4 regions of the Rhodoferax sp. GW821-FHT07G04 genome follow, and region 3 is predicted to be linked to each of the others. Evidence: predicted binding sites of a transcription regulator. Region 3 holds the regulator's gene; each other region holds the start of a gene.

Region 1 (4,424 bases), on a different contig from region 3:
GATGCGGTGAATGCCCGCGCCTGAGTGACAACGCTGAACTATCAGCGTAGCCGGCGGTATAGGGTGTTGCGGCTGACACCCAGCAGACGCGCCGCCTCTGAGATGTTGCCGGCGCACTGGGCCACGGTGCGCTCCATGGTCTGGCGTGACTGGGTGCGCAGGTCTCCCTGTGTTTCAGCGTACTGCGTTGTGTCCAAGGTGTTGGGAGCGACCTGCTGAAGTGGGCGCAGGGCCTGTAGCACATCGTCCGGCAGATGGTCCCAGGTGATGGTGTCGTCTTCGGGATCCAACAAGGCGCAGGCGGTGCGCAGCACATTGAACAACTGGCGCAGATTGCCGGGCCAGCGGTAGGCCTGCAGGGCCTGTAGCAAATCGGGCGCGATGTGGATGTTGCGTTCGGGTACCAAAGCCTTTAGTTCCCGCTGCAGCAGGTGCTGCAAGTCGCCGCGCTCACGCAGCGGTGGCAGGCGCAACGTCAGGCCATTGAGGCGGTAGTACAGGTCTTCGCGAAAGCGCCCGGCCTGCATTTCCGTGGGCAGGTCGCGGTGGGTGGCGCAGACCAGGCAGAAGTCCACGGCGACCGGCTTGCCACCGCCCAGTGGCACCACCATGCGCTCTTGCAGCACGCGCAACAGGCGGGCTTGCAGTGGCAGTGGCATGTCGCCAATCTCATCCAGAAACAGCGTGCCACCATGGGCCTCGCGTATACGACCCGGCGCACCTTCACGCCGCGCGCCAGTGAAGGCGCCGCTCTGGTAACCGAACAGTTCGGCTTCGATCAGGTTCTCGGGTAGGGCGGCACAGTTGACGGCGACAAACGGTTGATCTCGCCGTGGGCCGCTCTGGTGGGCAGCGCGGGCAAACACCTCCTTGCCCACGCCGGATTCTCCTTGCAGCAGCACGGCGATGGGCTTACCCAGCAGTTTGCGGGCGCGGGCAATGGCGGTACACAGAACGCTGTCTCCGGTGTCCAGTGCGGCGAGCGCGTCGGTGGGGTTCAGGTCGGTCACCGGCATGCGTTGGCTGGGCGGTGCGGGTTGGCGTGCCAGGTAACTGGGACGCGCCGCCTCTACGCGTACCCAGACGGCCCGGCCCGCCGTGGTGTGCACCACGTGGGGCGTGGACGATGCGCGCTGGCCCCAGTCCAGCAACTGTTCAAGGCGCTCGGCCAGCACGGCTTCCAGTGGTGTGTGGGATAGCCGAGCCCAGTCCAGTCCCAACAGGTCCAGAGCCGCTGCGTTGGCACCCGCCAAGTGGCCCTCTGGTGTAACTGCCAACAGGCCCTCGGCTACGGTGCCAATGCCCTCGGCCTGCATGTGAAAGCGCAGGCGCAGTCCGCACCATTGGCGGGTGTCGTGGCGTGTGTCAAACAGCCGGTGCTCGATCATGCGGGCGGCCGAGCGCACCAGGCCCAGCGTGTGGCGGTGGTAGCCCCTGTGGTCACCCGAGACATCCAGCACACCCAGAATGCGGCCCTTGGGGTCATGTATCGGCACGGCGGCGCAAGTCAAAAATCCATTGCGCTCCAAGTAGTGCTCGGCCGCATGGACGACGACGGCGTGCTCTTCGGCCAGTGCCGTGCCAATGGCATTGGTGCCGCGAAACTGCTCATGCCAGGTGGCGCCCAAGCGTAGCGCCACACGCTCGGCACGGCCTATGAACTGCGGGTCACCCAGGGTGTGCAGCAACATGCCGTCTGGCCCTGCCAAGATGCTCATGCTGTCGGTGCCACGGGTCTGCTCGTGCAGGAATTCCATGACGGGCCGGGCATGGGCCACCAGTTCGCGCTGGCGCTCCAGCGCCCGTGCCAATTGCGCGCCCGATGCATTGGGTGCGCCTGGCGCGCGGCCTATCGGCTGCAAACCCAACTGCCAGCAGCGCAGCCAGGAGCGGGCCAGATCCCCCTGGATCAGGTCGGCAGGCAGCCGGCCGTGGCTGACCAACTGGCGGCGGGCTTCGCGCAGTTGGCTGGGTACCGAACGTTCTTGCAACGCGGGTGTGGGCATGGGCCTTGTCTCCTGAATGGATCAGCGGGGTGGGTGTGCTACCTCCGGCTTTGCGGCTGAGCCTGTGCCGCATGCATGCCATTGTGCGCCAGTGCCAAATGCCATTTCAACCCGATTGGCGCAGGCGGTGTTCCGTTTTGACACAGTGGGTGTGCCGCATTGGCACAGCGGTGGTGTCTGTACCGCAGGCTACCAGGTTGTTGTGTCAGGCGAACAAGGCAATTTCCTCCGCTTCGGGTTGAAACCGGAGCCTGGCACGCCGCATGCAAATAGTCATGTGCAAAGCCGTGGAAGCCAAGGCACTTCCGGCTGGGCGTTACTACTACCGATATAACCAGGAGACATACGACATGCTGTACGCAAAACCCGGATCGCCCGACGCACCCCAGCAATTCCAGGTGCATTACGACAACTTCATCGGCGGCAAGTTTGTGCCACCGGTCAAGGGCGAATACTTCGAGGTGATCACCCCGGTCACCGGCAAGCCCTATACCCGCGCGGCGCGCTCCACGGCCGCCGACATCGAACTGGCGCTGGACGCGGCCCACGCCGCGGCGGATGCCTGGGGCAAGACATCGCCGGCCGAGCGCTCCAACATCCTGTTGAAGATTGCCGACCGGATTGAAGCCAACCTGGAGCGCCTGGCCTATGCCGAGACCGTGGACAACGGCAAGCCCATACGCGAAACCCTGAATGCCGACATACCGCTCGCCGTGGACCACTTCCGCTACTTTGCCGGCTGCCTGCGCGCGCAAGAGGGGGCGCTGAGCCACATCGACGAGAACACCGTGGCCTACCACCTGCATGAGCCGCTGGGTGTGGTGGGACAGATCATTCCGTGGAACTTCCCTATTTTGATGGCGGCCTGGAAGCTGGCCCCGGCGCTCGGTGCTGGCAATTGTGTGGTGCTGAAGCCCGCGGAGTCCACACCCATCAGCATCCTGCTGGTGGCCGAGTTGATTGCCGATTTGCTGCCACCGGGTGTGCTGAACATCGTCAACGGCTACGGCCGTGAAGCCGGCATGCCGCTGGCTACCAGCAAGCGCATCGCCAAGATCGCGTTCACCGGTTCCACCGCCACCGGCCGTGTGATTGCGCAGGCCGCGGCCAACAACCTGATCCCCGCTACATTGGAGCTGGGTGGCAAGTCGCCCAACATCTTCTTTGCCGATGTCATGGACAAGGACGATGGTTTTCTGGACAAGGCCATCGAGGGCCTGGTGCTGTTTGCCTTCAACCAGGGCGAGGTCTGCACCTGCCCCAGCCGCGCGCTGATCCAGGAGAGCATCTACGACAAGTTCATGGCCAAGGCCCTGAAGCGCGTGGCCGCTATTCAACAGGGCAGCCCGCTGGACACCGACACGATGCTGGGCGCACAGGCCTCCAAGGAGCAGTTGAACAAGATCCTGTCGTATCTGGACCTGGGCAAGCAGGAAGGCGCCGAGGTGCTGATCGGCGGCGCCCAGGCCCATTTGGGCGGCGACTTGGCCAATGGCTATTACGTGCAGCCCACGCTGTTCAAAGGCCACAACAAGATGCGCATCTTCCAAGAAGAAATCTTCGGCCCCGTGCTGGCCGTGACGACCTTCAAGGACGAGGCCGAGGCGCTGGAAATTGCCAACGACACGCTCTACGGCCTGGGTGCCGGTGTGTGGAGCCGCAATGGCAACGTGGCCTACCGCATGGGCCGTGCCATCAAGGCCGGCCGCGTGTGGACCAACTGCTACCACGCCTACCCAGCACATGCAGCGTTTGGCGGCTACAAGGAATCGGGTATCGGCCGCGAGACCCACAAAGTGATGCTGGACCACTACCAGCAAACCAAAAACCTGCTGGTGAGCTACAGCGAAAGCAAGCTGGGCTTCTTCTGACGCGTAAACTGCTCCGGTGGGCTATCGCCACTTGGAAAAAATGGCGCTAGCCCCCGTAAATGCTAAATGTGAAGCTATCAAATTAGTAGCTTACGCCAGAGACGCCGTGCTGGCGGCATAGGCGGCAATCGACACGAACGCCGTCTCCAGTGCCGCCTGCAAGGTCTGTAGCGCAGCGCGGGCGTCGGCGGTATCGTCCAGCGTCTCCAGTGCCCCGGCATAGCGGGCCACATCGTCCAGGGCCATGGTACCGGCGGCGCCGCGCAGCTTGTGCAGTTGTGCGCGCGCGGCCACGCGGTCGTTCGCTCCATAGGCGTCACCCAGTTGGCGGCTGCAATCGGCGTACATGACCGCGAACTTCAGCAGAAACTCGCGGTAGCCCTTGGGGTCTTGCCAAATGCCCAGCCCCTTGTCGACATCCAGGCCGGGCCATGCGGGTGCGGCCACCACAGACTCTGTGGATGGGGCAGGGTTCGCGGGTGCGGGTGCCGATGTGGCTTGTGGTTCCGATGGAGTGCCAGTACCCCCTGGTTGGCGTGCCCATTGC
Region 2 (4,424 bases), on a different contig from region 3:
ACATCCGCTCTAAGGTCAACGCCCTGCTCCACCAAAGCCGCCTCTTGCGGCTGCTCAATATCCCCCACCAGCAAGGCCGTTTGTGCACCATTGGCAATGCGCAGCACGCAGGACATGGCGTTGGACTTGGCTTGCGCGTCATAGTCCGTCGCCTGAGGATGTAGCACGTCAAACTGTACGCCATCCCATTCCCAATGCTGGCCCGCCACGCAGCGCCGGGCCGGACGCAAGGTCTGCAAGGCATTGCCGGCCTCAATGGAACTAAGCAGTTCGGCCCGGGGCTGCATGGTCAGCACGGCGGGCGCGCCGCCCACGTGGTCCATGTCCCGGTGGCTGAGCAACAGCATGTCCAGCCGTGTATGCAAGGCCTGCAAAAGCGGCACCAGCACGCGGTGGCCAGCATCGCTCTCCAGGCTGAAGCGGGGGCCTGCGTCGTACAGCAGCGCGTGGTTGGCTGTGCGCACCAACACGGCATTGCCCTGGCCGATATCAGCGGCCAGCAGTTCAAACTGCCCCACCGCCGGCAACGGTGCGCGCCACAGCAAGACCGGCAGCAACAGGGGCAGACCCAAGACCCGTAAACGCCAAGACCAAGGCAACACCAACAGCAGCCCACCCAACACGCCGGCCGCGCCCGCCCACAGCGGCGGTACCGCCACCGCAACAGATGCCCACGGCCAAGACGCCAGCCACTGCAGATAGGCATACAACCAGCCGATAGCACCAGCCGCCACAGTCCACAACGCCGGCAGCAGCACGCCCAACATGGCCAGGGGTGTTACCACCAGCGTGATCCACGGGATGGCCAATGCATTGGCAACCAAACCCACGACCGACACCTGACCAAACAGCAGCAGCGTCAGCGGCGTCAGCGCCACCGTGATCACCCATTGCTCACGAAAGGCGCCCGCCAGGCCTCTCGCAGCGCGCATTGCACCGCCCCGGAGAAGTGCCAGGCTTCTTGGAGCAGGTTCGCCGGGATCTTGCAAGCCATTTAGTCCGTTAGCCCTCGTATCATCTGCATTATTCGCTCCTAAATCAGTAGCAAATAGCACACCCACCGCGACAAAGCTCAACCAGAACCCGGCCTGCAGCAGCGCCCAAGGGTCGCAAACCACGACCACGGCGCAGGCCAGCATCCACACCAGGGGCCAGGGCCAGCGCGCGCCCGACAGACGCAGCAGCGCGACCGTGGCCAGCATCAGGCAGGTGCGCTGGGCCGGCACGCCCCAGCCAGAGAATACGGCGTAAGCAGTGGCCAGCAACACGCCACCGACCAGCGCCGCACTGGGTGCCGGCAACGCAATGCACAGCCGACCCGAGCGCCGCCAGAGCCAGCCCACCAGCCAGGCCGCGCCCCAGGCAAACATGGTTATGTGGAGCCCAGAGATACTGACCAAATGCGCGACGCCCGTGGCGCGGAACACATCCCAGTCCACCCGGTCAATGGCCGCCTGGTCGCCCACCACCAGCGCGGCGATCATGCCGGCAAACTGGCGCTCGCTCACCTGCTGGTAGATGCGCGTGCGCACCGTCTGGCGGGCCAGCACGACGGGGTGGCGCCAGGTCTGGCCGAGGTTTTGCGGCTCAGCGTCTTTGGCGGTAGAGCGCACATAGCCAGTGGCCTGTACGCCCTGCTCCCACAACCAGAGTTCGTAGTCAAAGCCAAAGGGGTTGCGGCTGCCGTGCGGCGCCTTCAGCCGCAGCGTCAGCGCCCAGCGCTCGCCGGCCCGCACATCGGCCGGCTGGCGGTTTTGGCTGGACGGGGGCAACACGGCGTCGGCGTTCTTGGCTGCGTCCTTGGGATTGGTAGCGCCCTCCCACACCGCAGGCCCGGCGGAAAACGTACCGCCATACCAGCCCACATCCACCAGCGGCGGCAGGCGCAGCGCCTTGGCATCCAGGGATGCAGATTCCACCTCCAGCCGAAAGCGCAGGCCCGATTCGTTGCGTTGGGGCAGGCTGGCCACCACGCCCACGACCTGCACATCGCGCCCCTCCAATGCCGGGTCCAGGGCCTCACCCAGATAGACAGTGGAGCGCAGGCCCGTCGTACCAAAACACAGCAGCCCCAGCGCCAGCATCGCCAACACCGAGTGCCAAGCGTATGCTATGTTTTCAATAGCTGATAGTGCATATACGACGAGGGCTAGCAGCACAATAGCCGCATAGACCTGCCACGCAAAGAGCTGCGCCTGCTGCAATTGCAGGGCCGTGCCCAGCACCACACCCAGCAATGCCGCCAACAGCAATCGGGCTTGACCGTGGAAGAGGAAAGAGAGCATGCGCACAGGGCCATGCTAACCCGCTATTTTCGGTGGCGTAGTAATTGCTTGCTACCATGCGTGCAACGGGACGCCCCTTTGCATTGAACCGACTTACGAGTCCTAACGAGACGATCTGCCATGTCCATTCACGCTGCACTGAACCACGTTACCCACTACCGCTACGACCGCCTGGTAGCGCTAGGCCCCCAGGTTGTGCGCCTGCGCCCGGCGCCGCACTGCCGTAGCAAGATCATTTCCTATTCGCTCAAAGTGGAGCCCAGCGAGGGCCACTTCCTGAACTGGCAGCAAGACCCGTTTGCCAACTACCAGGCGAGACTGGTCTTCCCCAACAAGACGCGCGAGTTCAAGGTCACGGTGGACGTGGTCGTCGAGATGGCGGTCTACAACCCGTTCGACTTCTTTCTGGAGCCGTCAGCCGAGGAGTTTCCGTTCAAATACGAACCCATGCTGCAGGAAGAACTGCTGCCCTATCTGCTGGCCGACGAGCGCACCCCGCTGCTCAACGACTACCTCGCCAAGATCAACTACACCAAGCGGCGCACCATCGATTTTCTGGTCGACCTGAACCAGATGCTGCACAACGACATCCGCTACACCATACGCATGGAGCCCGGCGTGCAAACGCCGGAGGAAACGCTGACCAAGGGATCGGGCTCCTGCCGCGACTCCGGCTGGTTGCTGGTGCAACTGCTGCGCCATTGCGGGCTGGCGGCCCGCTTTGTGTCGGGCTATCTGATACAGCTCAAACCCGACGTCAAGGCCCTGGACGGTCCCAGCGGTACCGAGGTCGATTTCACCGACCTGCACGCCTGGTGCGAAGTCTATTTGCCTGGCGCCGGCTGGATAGGCCTGGACGCCACCAGCGGCCTGCTGGCCGGTGAAGGCCACATCCCGCTGGCCTGCACACCCCAGCCCTCGGGGGCGGCGCCCATTGAAGGCGGCGTGGACGAGAGCGAGGTGGAGTTCAGCCACCACATGCAGGTGACCCGCATCTACGAGTCGCCCCGTGTAACCAAGCCCTATACCGAGGAGCAATGGGCCGACGTCATGGACCTGGGCGCTGCGGTAGACAAAGAGTTGGTAGCCGGCGATGTGCGCTTGACCATGGGGGGTGAGCCCACCTTTGTGGCCGTCAACGACCGCGACGCCGCCGAATGGAACACCGACGCCCTAGGCCCCACCAAGCGCGGCTTTGCTACAGCCTTGGTGCACAAGCTGCGCCACGAATACGGCCAGGGCGGTTTCCTGCATTTTGGTCAGGGCAAGTGGTACCCCGGTGAGCAGCTGCCGCGCTGGGCATTGAACATCTACTGGCGGGCCGACAAACAGCCGGTCTGGTCCGACCCTTCGCTGTTCACCGACGAGCGCGATCCCACCTACTACACCAGCGCAGATGCCATGCGCTTCACGCAGACCCTGTGCAGGCGCCTGGGCGTGACCGACCAGTACATCCTGCCTGGCTACGAAGACGCCTGGTACTACCTGTGGCGCGAACGGCGCCTGCCGGTGAATGTGGACCCGTTCCACTCCAAGCTCGACGACGAAATGGAGCGCGCGCGGCTGCGCCGCGTGTTCGCACAAAAGCTGGACACCGCCATCGGCTATGTGCTGCCCATCAAAGCCGGTGAAGGCCCCAGCCTCAGTGGCCCGAAGTGGACCACCGGCCCCTGGTTCTTCCGTGACGAGCGCATGTACCTGATGCCCGGCGATTCACCCATGGGCCTGCGTCTGCCGCTGGACTCGTTGCCATGGGTCAGCAAGGCCGACTTCCCCTATTTGGTAGAGACCGACCCCAGCGCGCCGCGCGGACCATTGCCCTCGCATGGCGCATTCATTGCGCGCTACGCCAACGCCGCTGGCCCGGCCGTCACCAGCAGCACCGCCGCGCCACCGGTCGGCACTGTGGGTGGCCAGACGGCCCGTGCCGATGTGCCCTACCTGAGCAGCGCCACCACACAGCAGGAAGCCGCGCGCAAGTACCAGAACGCATTGAACGGCAAAGCGGGCATCGCGTCCGCAGCGGCGCCCGTCACCGCTGGCACCAGCCCCACGCTGGCCGATCTGGCCGCGCGCCGCGCTGCGCAGACGGAGCCGCACGACTATGTGCGGGCGCCTGCACGCGGCGAATCCGCCCAT
Region 3 (4,424 bases):
CTGGCGACGGCAGATCGCCACCAGCCTGCCGGTGCGCAGGTCCTGCGCGCCGGGCTCCGGCCCCGCTGACACCCGCCACGGCAATACGGTCACCATAGGGTGGGTTGAGCAGCAGCAAGCCGGGCACATCGGTGGGCGGCATGCGTTGCAACGCGTCGCCACCGCGGAACTCGACGACATCGGCCACACCGGCGCGCTCGGCATTGCGCTGGGCAAAGTCCACCATCCGGTGGGACACATCGCTGCCAAAAATCAATGGCCCCTGGTCGGGTCCCGGCTTGACGACGGCAGCGGCAGCTTCGGCCTTGATGGCGTCCCAGACGTGTTGCTGGAACGGAATGTATTTCTCAAACGCAAAGCGGCGCAGGCTGCCCGGTGCGATGTTGCAGGCGATCTGCGCGGCCTCGATGGCAATGGTGCCGCTACCGCAGCAGGGGTCGTACAGCGGCAACAGATCATCGTCACCCTCGGCCCAGCCGCAGGCGGCAATCATGGCCGCGGCCAGCGTCTCTTTCAGCGGCGCCTCGCCCTTGTCCTCGCGCCAGCCGCGCTTGAACAGCGGCTCGCCCGAGGTGTCGATATACAGCGAGCAAGTGTCGGTGGTCAGGTGGGCATAAATGCGCACATCGGGCCACTGGGTGTTGACGTCCGGGCGCACCCCGTGGGCCTTGGCGCGGAAGCGGTCGCAAACGGCGTCCTTGATCTTGAGCGCGGCAAAGTTCAGGCTGTTCAGCGGGCTGTGCTGGGCCGTCACCTCGACCTTGATCGACTGCTGGGGCGTGAACCAGATCTCCCACGCCACGTCGCTGGCGGCGCGGTACAGGTCTTGTTCGGTGCGGTATTCCGTGTAGTTCAGCTGCACCAGCACGCGCTGGGCCAAGCGGCTGTGCAAGTTGAGCCGCAGCGCGTCGCGCCACGAGGCCTGGGCCATCACCCCGCCACGGCGTGTCAGCAGGTCCTGGCCCATCAAACCGGTCAGGTCGTGCACCTCATGGGCCAGCAGGTCTTCTACGCCGGCGGCGCAGGGGAGGAAGATTTGGAGTGAGTTCATAAAGCCTTCCTCAACGACGCGGGAGCAATCTTCAGCCCCTCGCGGTATTTGGCAACCGTGCGGCGGGCGCATTCGATGCCCTGCTCTTTCAGCATCTCGGAAATCTGGTTATCACTCAAGGGCTTTTTGTCGCTTTCGGCGCTGATGAATTGCTTGATGAGTGCGCGCACGGCCGTGCTGGACGCATTGCCGCCGGACTCTGTGCCCAGGCCGGAGCCGAAGAAATATTTCAGCTCGAAGGTGCCGAACGGCGTGGCCATGTATTTGGCGGTGGTGACGCGGCTGATGGTGGACTCGTGCAGGCCCAGTTCGTCGGCAATCTCGCGCAGCACCAGGGGGCGCATGGCCAGCTCGCCGTGCGTGAAGAAGCTTTTTTGCCGGTCCACGATGGCGGTGCTGACGCGCAGGATGGTGTCAAAGCGCTGCTGGATGTTCTTGATGAACCAGCGCGCCTCTTGCAGGCGCTGCTGCAGGCCGGCGTAACTGGCGCTGTCCTTGCCGCCACCACGGTGGTTGCGCAGCACGTTGGCATAAATGTCGTGCACGCGCAGCTTGGGCATGACCTCGGGGTTGAGCATCACGCGGAACTGCGGGTTGACACCGGGGCGCACCTTGCCCACGGGCACCACCAGCACATCGGGCACAACGATGTTGCGCTCCACATCCACAAAGCGGCGGCCGGGCTTGGGTTCCAGGCGGGCGATCAGCGTGATGGCCTCGCGCGTCTGTGCGTCGGTGCCGTTGCAGCGCTGCACCAGGGTCTTGACATCGCGGCGGGCCAGCAGGTCCATGGGCTGGGCGCAGATGCGCAGCGCCAAGGCCAATAGTGCGGCCTGCTCGGGCTCGGGCGGGTCCAGCGCGTCGTCCAGTTGGGCGCGCAGTTGCAGGCGCAGGCATTCACCCAGGTCGCGGGCGCCCACACCAGCAGGCTCCAGGCTTTGCAGCAGGCCCAGGGCGACCGTGAAGTGGTGGACCAGGTCTTCCAGCTGTTCTTCATCCGCGTCACCGGCTAGGCTGCGGGCCAGCTCGGGCAGCGGGTCTTCGAGGTAGCCGTCGTCGTTCAGCGACTCGATCAGAAAGCGCAGCGCGCTGGCATCCACCTCGCCCAGGCGCAGGCCCAGCGCCTGGCGGTGCAGGAAAGACTGCAGCGACTCCTGGGTACGGGCCAGTTCGGTGGCGTCGGTGTCTTCGTCGTCACCCAGGTTGTTGGTGCGGGCCTTGGCATCCGTGCCCCATTCGCCGTCGTCGGGCACCAGTTCGGTTGTGCCGTCGCCGTCCCAGCTGGGTTCGTCGTCACCGCTGCCCAGCGGGGTGGTGTCTTCGTCCTTTGTGCTGCTAGCCCCCGTGGAATCTGGATAGTCCGCTACGGAATTGGAAGCAACTTCGGATTCACGCTCCCCCGCACTGACCGGCGTATCGGCCTGGGCCAGGCCAAACTCCTCGCGCACGGCCTCGTCCTGGGTCAGTTCCAGAAAGGGGTTTTCGTCCAGCATCTGCTCCACTTCCTGGCTGAGTTCCAGTGTGGAGAGTTGCAGCAGGCGGATGGACTGCTGCAACTGGGGCGTGAGCGCCAGGTGCTGCGAGACGCGTAAAGAAAGCCCCTGTTTCATCACATCCGAAAGTGTTCGCCGAGGTACACGCGGCGCACGTCGGCGTTGTCCACGATCTCGGAAGGCGTGCCCTGGGCCAGCACGCGGCCGTCGCTGATGATGTAGGCGTGGTCGCAGATACCCAGGGTCTCGCGCACGTTGTGGTCGGTGATCAACACACCAATGCCGCGCGACTTCAGGAAATTGATGATGCGCTGGATTTCAATGACGGCAATCGGGTCGATACCGGCGAAGGGCTCGTCCAGCAAGATGAAGCGGGGCCGCGTGGCCAGCGCGCGGGCGATCTCCACACGGCGGCGCTCACCACCCGACAGCGCCAGCGCCGGTGATTCGCGCAGATGCTCGACGCGCAGGTCTTGCAGCAGCGCGGTCAGGCGCCGCTCGATCTCGGCGTTGTTCAGCGGCTTGCCGGCCTCGTCGTGCTGCAACTCCAGCACGGCGCGCACGTTTTCCTCGACATTGAGCTTGCGGAAAATCGACGCCTCTTGTGGCAGGTAGCCCAGCCCCAGGCGCGCACGGCGGTGGATGGGCATGTGCTCGATGGAGTGGCCATCTATCGTGATGTCGCCGGCGCTGGCACGCAGCAGGCCGACGATGATGTAGAAGGATGTGGTCTTGCCCGCGCCATTGGGCCCCAGCAGCCCCACGACCTCGCCGGTACGCATCGTCAGGGACACATCCTTGACCACCTGGCGCTTGCCGTAGAACTTCTGGATATGGCTGACCTCCAGCCGGCCCAGGGTCGAATCCACCGCGCCGCTGCCGTTGGCGCTGCTATCTGTGTCTTTGCTGCTTTCGCCGCTGTCTGCGGCCACCACCACATCGCTCACTGGGGGGTTCCCCCCAATGTCGTCGTGGCGCGCAGGTTGGGGCTGGGTTGGGATGCCGCCTTGCCCGCCGCCGGTGCAGAGGCAGCAGCTTCGGGCTTGGGCGTCAGCATGGCTCGCACCCGGCCGCCGGGCGCGGGTGCGCTGGCACTGGTTTTTGCACTGGCGGCGCTGCTGCCATCCACACTGAATTTATCGGTCAGGTTCTCATACACAATGACCGCGCCGCTGATTTCGTCGGCCACTGCGCCACCGCGCAGGCGGCGCAACTGGGCCTTGCCGGTGAATTTAACAATATCGGCACGGCCGTCGTAGTCAATGTGCTCGCTCTCCACCTCGATGAATTCGTCCAGGGCCTCGCGCTTTTGCCGAAAGAACGCCGGCCGCTCCGGCGAGCCGGAAATAGCGCCGAACTGATAGCCGTCGGCGTCCTGGCGCACATCAATATGGGCGGCGCGGACTTGGATCGTGCCCTTGGTCATTACCACGTTGCCATGGAAGATCGTGAGCTGTTTGACATCGTCGTAGCGCATGGTGTCGGCTTCGAGATTCATAGGCTTGTTGCGGTCGGCCTTTTCTGCCCAGGCGGGCATGGCAAGCGCCGTGCAAACGGCCAGGAACAGCAGAAGTTGGGGTGGTTTTTTCATAAAGGCACGGAACTTGCTCGGGTGGAGCCTGGACGATTGTACTGAGCATAGCGCCACAATCGCTTCTGGTACCCCGGGCTTTTTAGGGCGCTTCTATTTTTATAGCTACATATTCAGTATGTACAAGGGCTAGGCTCCATTTCCATCAATGCCTGTCCGCTCCAACCCCCCGGCCTAGAATGGCTTGGCCAATCAGCAGGAGACATGCCCATGTTCGAATCCGCAGAAATCGGCCACACCATCACCAAAGCTGCCTACAAGGCCGCAGTCCCGGCCCTGCGCGCAGCGC
Region 4 (4,424 bases), on a different contig from region 3:
CCGGCTCGGTCCACGAGATGATGACATGCACCGGCATGGGGTCGCCACCCGCGCGCTTCAGAAAGGCGTCGTAGCGCAGCACCGCAAATGCGTTCTCACGCACGCCACTCAATGCGTTTTGCAGCAGCGAGGGTTCGGTGAAAGTGTCTGACAAACAGGAGCCGACAATCGCGCGCCGCGAGATGCCCAACACATCTTCCAAGGCCGCGTTAGAGAACACGACTTCGGCATTGGTACGCACGACCGCCACCAGGGTGGCGAGCAGATCAAACGATTGGTAGGGGGTAGACGCGTCCACGTCGCTGGAGTCAACGAGGGGCGCTGTTGTTGGGCTGCGGCGCTGCGGATGGGACGCGGCTCAACTCGCGGCGTATGCCATCGATATCGCTTTCGCTGCGGCTGATGCTGGCCTTCAGTTCGGCCACGCGGTCAATGTATTTCTGGTTGTTGCGCATCTCGGCGCCCAGTTTTTCGGGCTCGCCGTTGTTGTATTCCTTGAGCAGTTCGGCACGCCGAGCTTCTGCTTTCTTCAGCTCGGATTCCAGGATCAAACGAGAGTCGGAATCCTTGGCGCGCTGGTCACTCGCATCCACGCGCTGGCCTGGCTGGGTGGCCGCAGCCACGCGGTTGGGGTTGGGTTTGTGGGACTGCACCACGGTAACGTTGCCACCCGAGACCAGCTTGCAGTTCTTGGCCTGGGACTCGGGGATGGTGTTGGTGTATTCGTTGCCGCATCGGTAGATGCGGTCTTGAGCCCAGCTGGCGGTGCCTGCCAATGCTGCCAACAAAGGGATCAGTAAAGCGATTTTCATTCTGTGTCCACGCAACGATGTGCAGGGCCGGATAGTCAGTATGCGCCAAAAGGCACGAAAAACAAAATCCTGCGAGTCTATATCGGCATTGGAGGCGCTTTGCTGCAACAGGTTCAAAGAAACTTGTGCCCCACGGTCACCCACTGCGTGTGGCTCCCTGCCCCCAAGGGGCCACATCTTGGCTTGGGGCGGCCCGGCGCCAAAACAAAAAGGACGGCAGATGCCGTCCTTTTGTTTGCAACGCAAGCCGCAGGGCTTACAGCGAGTAGTACATGTCGTACTCGACAGGGTGAGGAGCCATGCGCAGGCGGGTCACTTCACCCATCTTCAGTTCGATGTAGGCATCGAGCATGGAGTCGGTGAACACACCGCCCTTGGTCAGGAAACCGCGGTCTGCGTTGAGGCAATCCAGCGCCTGGTCCAGGCTGTGGCACACGGTTGGCACCAGTGCATCTTCCTCGGGCGGCAGGTGGTACAGATCCTTGGTCGCGGCTTCGCCGGGATGGATCTTGTTTTCCACGCCGTCCAGGCCGGCCATCATCAGGGCCGAGAAGGCCAGGTAGGGGTTGGCAGATGGATCGGGGAAACGCGCTTCGATGCGGCGGCCCTTGGGGTTGGCCACAAACGGAATGCGGATCGATGCGGAACGGTTGCGCGAGCTGTAGGCCAGCTTCACGGGTGCTTCGTAGCCGGGCACCAGACGTTTGTAACTGTTTGTACCGGGGTTGGTGATGGCGTTCAAAGCACGTGCATGCTTGATGATGCCGCCCACGTAGTACAGCGCGAAGTCGGACAGACCGGCATAGCCGTCGCCGGCAAACAGGTTCTTGCCGTCTTTCCAGATGGACTGGTGCACGTGCATGCCGGAGCCGTTGTCGCCGGCGTAGGGCTTGGGCATGAAGGTAGCGGTCTTGCCATAGGCATTGGCCACGTTTTGCACCACATACTTCAACACTTGGGTCCAGTCGGCGCGTTCCACCAGGGTACTGAACTTGGTGCCGATTTCGTTTTGCCCTGCGCCCGCCACTTCGTGGTGGAACACTTCAACCGGGATGCCCAGGGATTCGAGGATCAGGGACATTTCTGCACGCATGTCTTGCGTGCTGTCGACGGGGGGCACGGGGAAGTAGCCGCCCTTGACCGTGGGACGGTGGCCGCGGTTGCCGCCTTCGAGCTTGGCGCCGCTGTTCCAGGGTGCTTCGTACTCTTCGATTTCGAACATAACCTTGCCGGGTTCGTTGGACCAACGCACACCGTCGAAGATGAAGAATTCGGGTTCTGGACCGAAGTAGGCCGTATCGCCAATGCCGCTGGCCTTGAGGTAGGCTTCAGCGCGCTTGGCGATGGAACGTGGGTCACGGTCATAGGCCTTGCCGTCGCTGGGCTCGACCACGTCGCAGCTCATGAACAGCGTGGTTTCTTCGAAGAAGGGGTCGATATTGGCGGTATTGGGATCGGGCATCAACTGCATGTCGGATGCTTCAATGCCCTTCCAGCCCGCGACGGAGGAGCCGTCGAATGCGTGGCCGGATGTGAATTTGTCTTCGTCGAAATGCGAAACGGGCACGGTCACGTGCTGTTCTTTGCCGCGGGTATCGGTGAAACGGAAGTCAACGAACTTGACTTCATTTTCTTTCACCATCTTCATGACGTCTGCGACGGTCTTGGCCATCAAATACTCCTGTTGCTCGGTTGTAAAAAATTCGCCCAGTCCACAACGCAGCTTTTGTGCCAACCGCTGCCCTGGACCTGATTTTGGTAAAGCACTCTATTCTGCCCTGAGAAATCGGGCTTTCCACTCGGGCGGGCGCAAAGTCACCCGCATGCACGCCCGGTAACAATGGCTCATCGCGGCCAGATGCACCAAAACAGGATGCCTCAACAATGCACATTATTGGTGCAAATATACCAATGCACCAATTTCGAGCGCACCACCCATCGCCATCGCACTTGCAGCGTGGGCTACCCAGGCCGCAAGCAACAGGCTACTCCAGCGGCATGAAGCGTATGCCTGTGGCAGCCGGGGCCGCTGGCGGTTCGGCGTCCAGCGCAATGGGGGTCGCCGCGGCCGTAGCAGCCGCCAGTTGAGCACGACGCAACTCCTGCAAAATCGCCAGGCAGTAGTGAATGAACCATAGCGAGGAGAAGGCAAAGACCAGCGTGTAAATCCAGATCGCCAGCGGCGCCAGAAACACGAACCAGGGCGGGAAAAAGGCCCCCGAGGCCCACACCAGGCTGGGTGCCGCCCCCAGGTAGCCACATAGCACGCCCATGCCCAGCAACTGCGGGCGATAGCGCTTGAGCACGGCGCTGCGTTCCTCTTTGTCGGCGTGGGCCGCCAAGGCATCAAAAGCCATCACACGGTAGGTCAGCCAGCCCCAGATCAACGGTGGCAAGACCAGCACCAGGGGCGGCACAAACCACAGCGGAACGGAAATCAGCAGCGCGACAAAGGCCAGCACCGATGATCCCAGCGACCAGGCCAGGCTGTGCCAGATGGAAGCGCCATTGCGCTCCTCCAGGCTCGCGAACCGCCGTTTGGCCACCAGACGCACCAACATGGGCGTCATCATCAATGCGACGAGCAGAAGGCAGGCAACGACGATGACCGGCGTCACCGTAAAAATCACAACCAGGGGCGCCAGCACCGTCTTGATGCGGCCCAAGCCCATGCCATCGAGCCAGGCCCAACCATGGTTGACGAAGGTGGAGGATTCCAACAAGACACGAACCTGGTCCAGTGCATAGTCCCACAGCAGGTAGCCCAGGCCCACCGTGGCGGCAATCATCAGAATCAGTGGCAGCAAGGACCACAGAATGACCTGGGGCCGCAGGCAATACAGTGCTGCGCGCCAGAAGGAGTCAAGAAGCAGGTTCATGGCGCAAGCATAACGCCACCCGCCTATCTATCAAGTTTGCCCAGGCTATGCCTTGCCGACCAGGCGCTTGATCCCCTGCCATTGCTGGCTCCAGAATCCGCGCCCATAGTCCCTGCCCTGCTCCACCTGGTCACGCACGCCGGTGGGATCGAAGCGGTGCTCGAAATTGGCCGTGCCGAACAGCACGTCCCACCAAGGCAGCAACACACCGAAGTTCGCTCCGCCGAGCGTGTTCTTGCCATGCGACTCATGCCCGACGCCAATCGCATGGTGCAAGCGGTGGAAGCGCGGGCTGACCCACAGGCGCTCACCTACACGGCCAAACCAGACCCGCAGATTGGCGTGCTGGAAGCTCTCACTGAGCTGCGTAAAGGCGGACACCGCGACAAACTGCCCTGGTGCAATGCCAATCAATTGGGCCACCACCACCATCAGGGTGTCCCGCACCAGGTCATCCAGCAGGTGGTTGCGGTTGTCGCTCCACATCGTCATCTGGCGCTGCGCGTGGTGCAGGGAATGCAAGCGCCACCACCACTCAAACTGGTGCTGGCCACGGTGCACCCAATAGTTGCAGAAATCGATGACCACCAAGTAGAGGACAAAGCTGACGATGGGCACATCGCTGACACCAGGCCAGATGGCGTCCAAGTGGAAGGTTTCCCAGCCAGCCACGCGCAGCGTGCCAAACAGCTCATCGAACAATGGTGCGGTGGTAAAAAACAGCACCAGGCGA

The links. Region 3 encodes sigma-54, which starts transcription at its own class of promoters, with help from an activator protein. Its sites were predicted from a motif close to TGGCANGNAANCTGCTTT; they were not measured.
Region 1: adh (aldehyde dehydrogenase) is a predicted target of sigma-54. The motif match lies at 2,259-2,276, and genes of this name have one in related genera.
Region 2: AC07OO_RS17455 (transglutaminase family protein) is a predicted target of sigma-54. The motif match lies at 2,319-2,336, and genes of this name have one in related genera.
Region 4: glnA (type I glutamate--ammonia ligase) is a predicted target of sigma-54. The motif match lies at 2,529-2,546, and genes of this name have one in related genera.

What each region holds. Positions count from the first base shown of each region.
Region 1 is NZ_JBWKQD010000001.1:776,918-781,341, reverse strand. It holds gene AC07OO_RS03575 (NAD(P)-dependent oxidoreductase) at 1-24, shown strand, start outside; gene AC07OO_RS03570 (sigma-54-dependent Fis family transcriptional regulator) at 42-2,006, opposite strand; gene adh (aldehyde dehydrogenase) at 2,357-3,877, shown strand; gene AC07OO_RS03560 (sensor histidine kinase, YfiR-like protein-associated) at 3,968-4,424, opposite strand, start outside.
Region 2 is NZ_JBWKQD010000003.1:35,268-39,691, reverse strand. It holds gene AC07OO_RS17460 (DNA internalization-related competence protein ComEC/Rec2) at 1-2,285, opposite strand, end outside; gene AC07OO_RS17455 (transglutaminase family protein) at 2,406-4,424, shown strand, end outside.
Region 3 is NZ_JBWKQD010000002.1:1,000,850-1,005,273, forward strand. It holds gene AC07OO_RS13800 (THUMP domain-containing class I SAM-dependent RNA methyltransferase) at 1-1,051, opposite strand, end outside; gene rpoN (RNA polymerase factor sigma-54) at 1,048-2,661, opposite strand; gene lptB (LPS export ABC transporter ATP-binding protein) at 2,661-3,413, opposite strand; gene lptA (lipopolysaccharide transport periplasmic protein LptA) at 3,488-4,135, opposite strand; gene pap (polyphosphate:AMP phosphotransferase) at 4,346-4,424, shown strand, end outside.
Region 4 is NZ_JBWKQD010000001.1:78,806-83,229, forward strand. It holds gene glnL (nitrogen regulation protein NR(II)) at 1-298, opposite strand, end outside; gene AC07OO_RS00340 (hypothetical protein) at 309-812, opposite strand; gene glnA (type I glutamate--ammonia ligase) at 1,069-2,484, opposite strand; gene AC07OO_RS00350 (EI24 domain-containing protein) at 2,798-3,691, opposite strand; gene AC07OO_RS00355 (sterol desaturase family protein) at 3,737-4,424, opposite strand, start outside.